Regions from separate parts of the Pseudomonas sp. DW-iso17 genome, predicted to be linked through region 1. Evidence: riboswitches for the same ligand, from Rfam matches in the RefSeq annotation. Region 1 holds a riboswitch; each other region holds the start of a gene.
What was found. Region 1 has a riboswitch for cobalamin ahead of AC4PS6_RS18930 (CbtB domain-containing protein). Riboswitches for the same ligand answer to the same signal wherever they lie in the genome.
Positions count from the first base shown of each region.

Region 2: linked by a shared signal. The riboswitch ahead of cobO (cob(I)yrinic acid a,c-diamide adenosyltransferase) and the one ahead of AC4PS6_RS18930 (CbtB domain-containing protein) in region 1 are both predicted to bind cobalamin.
Region 3: linked by a shared signal. The riboswitch ahead of AC4PS6_RS02425 (ABC transporter substrate-binding protein) and the one ahead of AC4PS6_RS18930 (CbtB domain-containing protein) in region 1 are both predicted to bind cobalamin.

Region 1 is NZ_JBZXEA010000032.1:153,262-156,514, forward strand. It holds gene cobM (precorrin-4 C(11)-methyltransferase) at 1-216, opposite strand, end outside; gene AC4PS6_RS18920 (cobalamin biosynthesis protein) at 287-679, opposite strand; gene AC4PS6_RS18925 (CbtA family protein) at 676-1,380, opposite strand; gene AC4PS6_RS18930 (CbtB domain-containing protein) at 1,392-1,580, opposite strand; cobalamin riboswitch at 1,677-1,888, opposite strand; gene AC4PS6_RS18935 (M10 family metallopeptidase C-terminal domain-containing protein) at 2,080-3,253, shown strand, end outside.
Region 2 is NZ_JBZXEA010000041.1:102,925-106,177, reverse strand. It holds gene AC4PS6_RS21425 (PQQ-dependent sugar dehydrogenase) at 1-1,060, opposite strand, end outside; cobalamin riboswitch at 1,160-1,406, shown strand; gene cobO (cob(I)yrinic acid a,c-diamide adenosyltransferase) at 1,486-2,097, shown strand; gene AC4PS6_RS21415 (cobyrinic acid a,c-diamide synthase CobB) at 2,094-3,253, shown strand, end outside.
Region 3 is NZ_JBZXEA010000003.1:6,983-10,235, reverse strand. It holds gene AC4PS6_RS02435 (M4 family metallopeptidase) at 1-118, opposite strand, end outside; gene AC4PS6_RS02430 (DNA/RNA non-specific endonuclease) at 255-1,184, shown strand; cobalamin riboswitch at 1,303-1,495, shown strand; gene AC4PS6_RS02425 (ABC transporter substrate-binding protein) at 1,611-2,621, shown strand; gene AC4PS6_RS02420 (FecCD family ABC transporter permease) at 2,618-3,253, shown strand, end outside.

The DNA of each region.
Region 1 (3,253 bases):
GCCTTGGGCATGGGCCGTCTTGATCAGCTCGATGATCTGCTCCAGGTGCAGTTCGGCGCTGTTGACCACCTGGAGCGCCTGATGACCTTCCAGCACGGCGGCGGGCACCAGCGAGCCGGCGTAGATGATCACCGGGCAACTGCGGATCAGCCGCTGGCCCTTGACGGTGATCAATTCCGGGTCACCGGGGCCGGCGCCGATAAAGTAGACGGTCATGGAGAAATCCTGTTGAAAAACGGGCGAGCATGAACACGGCTCATGCTCAAGAGCGGAAATTATCGGGTTTTTAACCCGCGCAGGCTAACGCAAAGGTGGCCTGCGCGCTTTTTTGACGGGTGATCAGCAGGCGGGCAGGGCTGTCGGACAGCTGTTCGGCGAGGGCCAGGGCGGCGCTTTCGGCCACGCCGTAACAGCCGGTGTGGGCAAAAGCCAGCGCTGAGCGATGGCTCAGCCGATGTTCATAGCCCGCCAGGTGCTCGGCGCTGAAGCACTGCAAGGGCAGGTTCGATCGCTGAGCCAGTGCCAGCAGCCCAGGTTCCTCGCGTTTGTGGTCAATGCTTGCCAGCGCGGTCACGCGTGAGCGATCAATGCCGGCCTCGACCAGGGCGCTGTCGAGCAACGCCAGCAGGCTGTGAACCTCACAGCCCCGCTGGCAGCCCAAGCCGACAACCAGGATCATGCCGAGTATTGGTCGTCGCGGTTGCGGCGGAACAACCAGGCGCTGATCAGGCCCAAGGCCAGCCAGAAAGCGACGTTGGTCAATTGCGAGGCGATCTTGAACTGCGCTTCGAGCGCCTCCGGGGCCAGCATCGAATGTACCTCAGGTTGCGGCGCGCCGATGACGTGGGGCACGGCAAGAATCGCCAGCCCAAGGCCTTTCAACAGCCAATTGCGACCGAACACGATCAGCGCCAGGCCGGCGGCGGTGGAGGCTGCGGTGCCGATCCACCAGGTCTGGCGCAGTGTCAGGTCCGCGGCCGCAGTGCCCGGCAGTTCCGGTGGCAGGCCCAGGGTGGGGGCCAGTACAAAGGTCGCGTAGCCGGCCAGGCCCCAGAGCAGGCCTTGGGCGGTGCGGGTCGGCGCACGCAGCGTGTAGAGGCCGGCGAGCATCAGTGCAAAGCCTACGGCCACCACCAGGTTGCCTCCAGTGGTGGACAACACACGCTGCCAGCCATCTTCCGGCTCCCAGGCTTGGGCATCGTGGCTGTGGGCAGCAACGCCAGCGGCGTGCTCGTGCACCACTTCGGCGGCTGGCGAGGCTTTTTCAAAGCTTTCCGCCTGCAGGATCAGCGGTGCCACCCAGAAACTTTGCAGCAGGGTCAGCAGCAAGGCAGCCAAAAGCCCAGTGAACCCTGCGGTTTGCGCAATACGCTTGATCATGTCGGCAGCTCTCAATGGCACGGGAACGCGGCGCTGTGGCGGGTATCGTGGGCGGCGTTGTGCACCGCCTCGATATGCGAGAACCCGGCGAAATACACCAGGCACGCGCCAAGGATCGACGCACCGATGGCGGCGGTCAGGCGTTGGCTGAGGGTGGCGGTGCTAGTGGCGGTGTGCGAAGTGCTGCTGATGATCGACATGGCGCGTCCCTTTCAGGTGTCAGGGTGAAACGAGCGCATGAAAACCCCACGCGCCAGGCACGCAGGGTTCGAACAGCGCCCGCCCACCGCGGGTTTGTTATCTGAAGTTTTCGGGCCGGTCTCCGGGCTTGCGAGGGGCGGCTCTGGAAAGAGTCCTCCTGAAAGCATCGCCTTCCCATGCACAAGCACAGTGGCCATGACGCTTCGCTCGCTTACCGTTGCGGGGGCAGCACCGGACTTGTCATTGGATTTGACGCACCGGTTTCCCGTTTCACCCTGTGAAGGGCACCCGAAACAAGGTGTGTAGGAGAGCATGGTGTGCAGGTCAGCGTCAATTGGATGAGGACACCTACGAAGTACACGGCGATGAAGTATTTGCAGACGCAATAGGCAGACACGCGATGTATGAAGTGTTTGGGAACGCCTGCGCTTTTTTCGATAACTCAGAAGGAAACCCGGTTTATCTCCCCGCGCAACATTGAAATTAACGGTGGGCTTTATGCGACTTTCCAATACGCTGCAAAGTTTTCATGCGCCGCTTGCTGGCGATCAGCAATCAGCGGTGGCCGATGCGACCCTCAGGCCCAACGACCCCTCTGAATCGAACGTTGATAAACCCTCTTTCACGGTTGATCAGGCCGCGCGTCAAATCACTCGAACCGGCCATCGTTGGTTTGACGCCAATCGCGACGGCATCACGCAGATCTCCTATTCATTCAACAAGCACGCAAGAGGGCACACGGCGTTCAATGCGACCCAGAAAGAGCAGGCCCGGCGCTCGATGCAATCGTGGGAGGATGTCGCGAATGTTTCATTCCAGGAAGGCAGTCGTCGCCCCGAGGGGCTTCTAGCGTTCTCCAATAGCACGGACTACGAGGTCGCCTTCGGCCAGTATCCGGGCCAGGAAGGTAAAGTGCTGATCAATCCCCGATTTGGCACCAATACTAATCCAGCCTTGCACAACCATGGGCGAATGACCCTGACCCATGAAATTGGGCACAACCTGGGCCTGTTACACCCAGGCACCTATAATTTTGGTAATCCCAATTACCGCGATCACGCCTTATATGCTCAGGATACGCGGGCTTACAGCGTGATGAGCTACTTCGATGCACCTGAAGCGGGTAAACACTTCAATGGAAAGTTACCGTCGGCGCCGATGATGGATGATATCGCCGCTGCGCAGCGGGTTTATGGTGCCAATAACACGACGCGCAATTCAGATACCACCTATGGCTTCAACTCCAATGCGGGACGAGACTATCTGGAGTTGAACTCGCGTCACGATACGGCCTTGTTTTGTGTATGGGACGGTGGTGGTGTCGATACGTTGGACTTTTCCAAGTATCACCAAAACCAGACTATCAATTTGCGGGCGGAGTCCTTTTCGGATGTTGGCGGCCTGGTGGGGAATGTTTCCATTGCCAAGGGGGTTACGCTGGAGAATGCAATCGGCGGCTCCGGGCATGACTCGATCATTGGTAACCAAGCAAACAACGTGCTTAAAGGTGGGGCGGGTGCGGATCGACTCCGAGGTGCGGGGGGCGCTGACACCTTCGCTTACGACAATGCCAGCGACTCCACGCCGGAATATCCCGATCAGATTATGGATTTTGTCACGGGTGTGGACAGAATCGATCTGTCGAACCTGCTGGGCAACGCGGGGGTTGATG
Region 2 (3,253 bases), on a different contig from region 1:
GGGCCGGCAGTTTGCTGCCCTCGGCGAAGGTCAACCCCAGCGAGGCAGTATGGGGGCCTACCGCATAGTCGGGAGCGATGGCCTTGGCGACCATGTCCAGGTTCTGCGGGGTCACACGCACATCTACATGCTGGCCGTAATAACTGAAAGGCCAGCCGTAGAAGCCGCCATCCTTGACCGAGGTGATGTAATCCGGCACCAGGTCACTGCCGATTTCATCGCGCTCGTTGACTGCCGTCCACAGCTTGCCGCTCTGGGGTTCCCAGGCCATGCCGTTGGGGTTGCGCAGGCCGGAGGCAAAAATGCGGTGTTGGCCGCTGGCGCGGTCGACTTCCCAAATGGCGGCGCGGCCCTGTTCGGCTTCCAGGCCGTTTTCGCCGACGTTGCTGTTGGAGCCGACGCTCACGTACAGCTTGCTGCCGTCCTGGCTGGCCACCACATTTTTGGTCCAGTGGTGGTTCAAGGGGCCACCGGGTAAATCCACCACCTTGGTGCCTGGGGAGGTGATTGCGGTTTCACCCGGCTGATAGGGGAAGCGCAGCAACTTATCCGAATCGGCCACATACAGGTCGTTGCCCACCAAGGTCATGCCAAACGGCGAATTGAGGTTCTCCAGGAACACCGTGCGAGTTTCTGCCACACCGTCATGGTCGGCATCGCGCAGCAAGGTAATACGGTTCGGGCTCGGCACGCCGGCGCCAGCGCGGTCCATGACTTTTTCCATCACCCAGCCGCGCACGCCTTTGGCATCGTCCGGCTTGGGCGGTGCATTGGTCTCGGCCACCAGCACGTCGCCGTTGGGCAGCACGTAGAGCCAGCGCGGGTGGTCCAGGCCTTCGGCGAATGCGGCCACTTGGGTGCCTGCGGCCGCGATTGGCTTGGCGCCTTCGGGCCAGCCGATGGCCGGGGCGATATTGACGGTGGGGATCAACGTCTTGTTCGGCTCCGGCAGCCGGGGCGAGGGCCCGGTGCCGTCGGCGACCTGCAGGGTCGAGCTTTCGCCGCACGCAGCGAGGCTACCGGCGAACATGATCAGTAGGGCAAGTCGGGTTTTAGGCATGGTTTTCTCCTTGATACCTGTAGGGGTAGAGAAGCACGAACGGCGGATGGTTCAAGTACAAGGCCAGCTTTAATTGACGCTCCACCCCCAACCCACTAACCTTCGCGGCTTGTTCCAGGTGCTCTGTGGCGCGCGCGTCGACAGAGTGAAACAGGGAAGCCGGTGAGTGAGCGCACTTGTACACAGTGCTGCCGCGATTCCGGCGCTGCCCCCGCAACGGTAAATGAGTCAAGACGGTGCTGTTTGCCACTGTGTCGCGTGCGATATGGGAAGGCGCGCCCTCGGCTGCTTGCTATCAAAAGCGCCACTCATGAGCCCGGAGACCGGCCTGAATCATCCAACAGCATCACGGTGGGCGATGCTTGGCTGTCTGTTGTTTCTTTTTCCTGCCCGCCGTTTTTGTCCAGCCCCAACGGAGAGCTGCCATGACTGATTCCCACGATCGCGACGAACGCCACCTGGCGCGCATGCTGCGCAAAAAAGCCGTGATTGACGAGCGCATCGCCAATTCCCCCAACGAGTGCGGCCTGCTGCTGGTGCTGACCGGCAACGGCAAAGGCAAGAGCAGTTCGGCGTTCGGCATGTTGGCCCGGGCCATGGGCCATGGCATGCAGTGCGGTGTGGTGCAGTTCATCAAGGGGCGTAACAGCACCGGCGAAGAATTGTTTTTTCGCCGCTTCCCCGAGCAGGTGCGCTTTCACGTGATGGGCGAAGGTTTCACCTGGGAAACCCAGGATCGCCAGCGCGATATCGCCGCTGCCGAAGCGGCTTGGGCAGTGTCCCGGGCCATGTTGAATGACCCTTCCATCGGCTTGGTGGTGCTGGATGAACTGAACATCGCCCTCAAGCACGGTTATCTTGACCTGGACCAGGTACTCAGCGACCTGCAAGCCCGCCCGCCCATGCAGCATGTGGTGGTCACCGGCCGTGGCGCCAAGCCTGAGCTGATCGAAATGGGCGACACCGTCACCGAAATGGGCATGCTCAAGCACGCGTTCCAGGCCGGTATCAAGGCACAGAAAGGCGTCGAACTTTGAATCAGCCCCGTCATTGCCCGGCCGTACTGATCGCCGCTCCGGCGTCCGGCCAGGGCAAAACCACGGTCACCGCCGCGTTGGCGCGTTTGCACCGCAACCTGGGGCGCAAGGTGCGCGTGTTCAAATGCGGGCCGGACTTTCTCGACCCGATGATCCACGAGCGTGCCAGTGGCGCGCCGGTGTACCAGTTGGACATGTGGATGGTGGGCGAGCAGGAAAGCCGCCGCCTGCTCTGGGAGGCCGCGGGGGAGGCCGACCTGATCCTCATCGAAGGCGTGATGGGCCTGTTCGACGGCACGCCTTCCAGCGCTGACTTGGCGCGGCACTTCGGTGTACCGGTGCTGGGCGTGATCGATGGCACGGCTATGGCCCAGACGTTCGGCGCCCTGGCCCTGGGGCTGGCGCGCTATCAGCCCGACCTGCCATTCGCCGGCGTGCTGGCCAATCGCGTCGGCACCCTGCGCCATGCGCAATTGCTTGAAGGCAGCCTCACTGAGGGCTTGCGTTGGTACGGTGCATTGTCCCGCGAGACCGGCATCGAACTGCCCAGCCGCCACCTGGGCCTGGTGCAAGCCAGCGAACTGAATGACCTTGATATACGCCTGGATGCCGCCGCCCAGGCGTTGGGCAGCAGTTGCGAAGTGGCCCTGCCGCCGCCGGTGACCTTTGCCGCGCCGCACGTGATCGAAACCGAACCCTTGCTGGCCGGTGTGCGGATTGCCGTGGCCCGTGACGAAGCCTTTGCTTTTACTTACGGCGCCAGCCTGGATCTGTTGCGGGCAATGGGCGCGGAGCTGAAGTTCTTCTCACCGATCCATGATCGCCAATTGCCTGAAGCGGACAGCCTCTATTTGCCCGGCGGGTATCCGGAACTGCACCACCAGGCATTGTCGGCCAATACCTCGATGCTGGACGCCATTCGTGCTCATCACGCCGCTGGCAAACCGCTGCTCGCCGAATGCGGTGGCATGCTCTATCTGCTCGACTCGTTGACCAATGTGGAGGGTGAGCGCGCCGAACTGGTTGGCTTGTTGCAAGGCGATGCGGTGATGCAGAAGAAACTCGCGGCCCTGGCGCTGCAAAGCGTCGAGCTGCCGGAGGGGACCTTGCGTGGGCATACCTATCACCATTCCCTGACCAGTACCGAATGGGCGCC
Region 3 (3,253 bases), on a different contig from region 1:
TGGCGCGCGTGCGTAATGCGACTTCCCGTTGGGCTTTGTCGCCGTGGCGTGCGATCTGGTCGAGCATGTACGGCGGGATCAGGCAAAAAATCGGGTTGCGCGGTTGGCGAACACACATGAGCTGGCTCCTTTTTGGCGTGTGGTGAACGTCCGGGTAACGGTTTTCAGGATAGCCCTGTGTTCGCCCCCTGGGCCAAATTGTCATGAGTTTGTGTTTCAGTGGTGTTTATCCGAGGCCCATAAGGAACATGCCCATGCCCGCCCGCACAGCCAACATCGACCTTTCCCACCGCCCAAGGCTCGCCGACCTGCGCCCATTGGTCGCGGCCAACCCCACCCTGCTGGAAGCCAAAGCCGCGACGCCGCGCGTCACCGCGGCCAAGGACCTCAAAAACCGCGCTGGCTATGCCGACGACTTCCTCAGCGACTTCGTGATGCCATGGCCCACGGTTGACCAGCCACTGGCGGGCGACGTGCAACCCAAGCGTCTGGACTACACGCATTTCTCCATCACCCTGTCGCGCTCTCGACGACTGGCGCTCTACGTGGGGGTGAATATCGACGGCGCCAAGCATGTAGACATCACCCGCAGCAACGACACCTGGGCCTACGATGGTCGCCTACCCCTGGAGGCGCAGGTAGGTGAAGAGCTCTATGCCGGCAATGGCCTGGACCGCGGACACTTGGTACGGCGCCAGGATCCCAATTGGGGCGACGAGGCGACCACCGCCAACTTCGACACCTTTCACTTCACCAACTGCTCCCCTCAAATGAGCGGCTTCAACCAGAAGACCTGGCTGGAACTGGAAGACTACATCCTCGACAACACCCAGCGCTGGAAAGCCCGGGCCACGGTATTTACCGGACCAGTGTTCGCCGATGACGACCGACTTTACCGTGGCGTGAAAATCCCCAAGGCGTTCTGGAAAGTGGTGGCCTACCTCAGCGACGAGGGCAAGCCGTCCGCCAGCGCCTACATGATCGACCAAAGCCGCGAGCTGGGCCAACTCGACCTGGTATTCGGCCCGCTGCGAACCTACCAGCGCAGTGTGATTGCGATCGAACAATTGACCGGCATCCGCTTCGCCAACCTGGCCGACTACGACGGCTTCAGCAACGAAGAGCGCGCCACAGGCACCCGGATCGAAGCGCTGATCCGCGGCCCCCAGGATATTCGGCTCTGACGCTTCTTTTGTAGCAGCGAGCTTGCTCGCGAAGAACAGGAAAGCGCCGCGGGGCATCAGGTGCCCAGCGTTATCGTTGACGACCTTCGCGAGCAAGCTCGCTCCTACAGGGATGATCGCTTACCATACGGCCGCCGGTTCCCGTATGGGACTAACAGGGAATTCGAAACGCCGCACGCGGCGTGAACCGAAACTGCCCCCGCAACTGTAGATGCCGAGCCTGCCCTTGAATGCCACTGGACCACGTCCGGGAAGGCGGGGCATGGCGACGACGCATCAGTCAGGAGACCTGCCGGCCCAGCTAATTCACTAACCGGCGGGGTGTCCGGGAAGGACATCCTGGCCCTGCGTATCAGCAGCGCCCATGGGCGTATTTCCGAGCCGTACCTCCCCTGCTGCACCTACGGTTCACAAGGAGATCGCCTCATGCTGCCACGCGTTACCGCCCTGATCGCAGGTTTGAGTGTGTGTGCCCTGGCGCAAGCCGCGCCCACTCAGTACCCGCTGACCCTGCAAAACTGCGGCAGCACCCTGACCTTCCAGCACGCCCCCGCCCGCAGCGTCACCATCGGCCAGGCCGCCACCGAGATGCTCTACGCCCTGGGCGTGGGCGACAAGGTGGTCGGCACTTCGCTGTGGTTCAACAACGTGGCGGCGCAGTACAAGGCCCAGGACGATCACATCGAGCGCCTGGCCAACAACGAGCCCAGCTTTGAAGCCGTACTCGCCAAGCGCCCGCAACTGGTGGCCGCCGAGCTGGAATGGGTGGTGGGCCCCCAAGGCGTGGTCGGCACCCGTGAGCAGTTTCATGAACTGAAGATCCCCACCTACCTGTTGCCGTCCGACTGCGAAGGCAAGGACAACCTGGTGGGCGCCGATGGCACGCGATTGGAGCCCTTTCGCATCGAGACGATCTACCAGAGCCTCCAGCAACTGGCGCAGATTTTCGACGTGCAGGATCGCGGCCAACAACTGACCGACGAACTCAAGGCGCGCCTGGCCAAATCCGTCGCCACGGCCCAAGGCAAGGGCTTGCAGCAAGCCAGTGCACTGGTGTGGTTCTCCAGCGCCGAAATGGCCAGCGACCCTTACGTAGCCGGCCACAAAGGCGTGCCGCAATTCATGCTGCAAACCCTTGGCCTGCGTAACGTGGTGCAGTCCGATGAGGAGTGGCCCGCCGTCGGCTGGGAAACCATCGCCAAGGCCAATCCCACCTTCCTGGTGATCGCACGCATGGACCGCCGTCGCTACCCGGCCGACGACCATGAAAAGAAACTCGCCTTCCTGCGCAGCGACCCCGTGACCCGCAACATGGACGCGGTGAAGAACAACCGCATCATCATCCTCGACGCTCTGGCCTTGCAGGCGAGCCTGCGCACCTTCGAGGGCCTTGAACAACTGGCGGCCGCCATTGACGGCTACCACCTGGGCCAATGATGCGCACCCTACTCGCCCTGGCGTTGCTGCTGCTCGCCCTGCTCGCTGGCGTCGCCATCGGTGAAACCGCTATCGAACCGCAGGTGGTGCTGCAGGTGCTCGCCAATAAACTCTGGGGCGCCGGCTACGTACTGGACCCCATCGACGAAGGCGTGGTGTGGAACTACCGCCTCACCCGTGCATTGGTGGCCGCAGCTTGCGGCGCAGGGTTGGCAACGTGCGGGGTGATCCTGCAATCGCTGCTGCGTAACCCGCTGGCCGACCCGTACCTGCTGGGCATCAGCGCCGGCGCGTCAACCGGCGCGGTGCTCGTGGCCTTGATCGGCGTGGGCGGTGGCCTGGTGTCGTTGTCGGCGGGCGCGTTTGTGGGGGCGATGGCGGCCTTTGCGCTGGTGACGCTGCTGGCGCGGGCCAGCGGATCGTCCAGCGGTACCGGGCAGATCATCCTCGCGGGCATCGCCGGTTCACAGTTGTTCAATGCCCTGACCGCCTTCCTGATCACCAAGTCGGCCAGTTCCGAACAAGCCCGCGGCATTATGTTCTGGTTGCTGGGCAACCTCAGCGGCGTACGCTGGCCGTCGGTGTGGTTGGCGGTGCCGGTGGCGGTCGTGGGGCTCGTGGTGTGCCTGTGG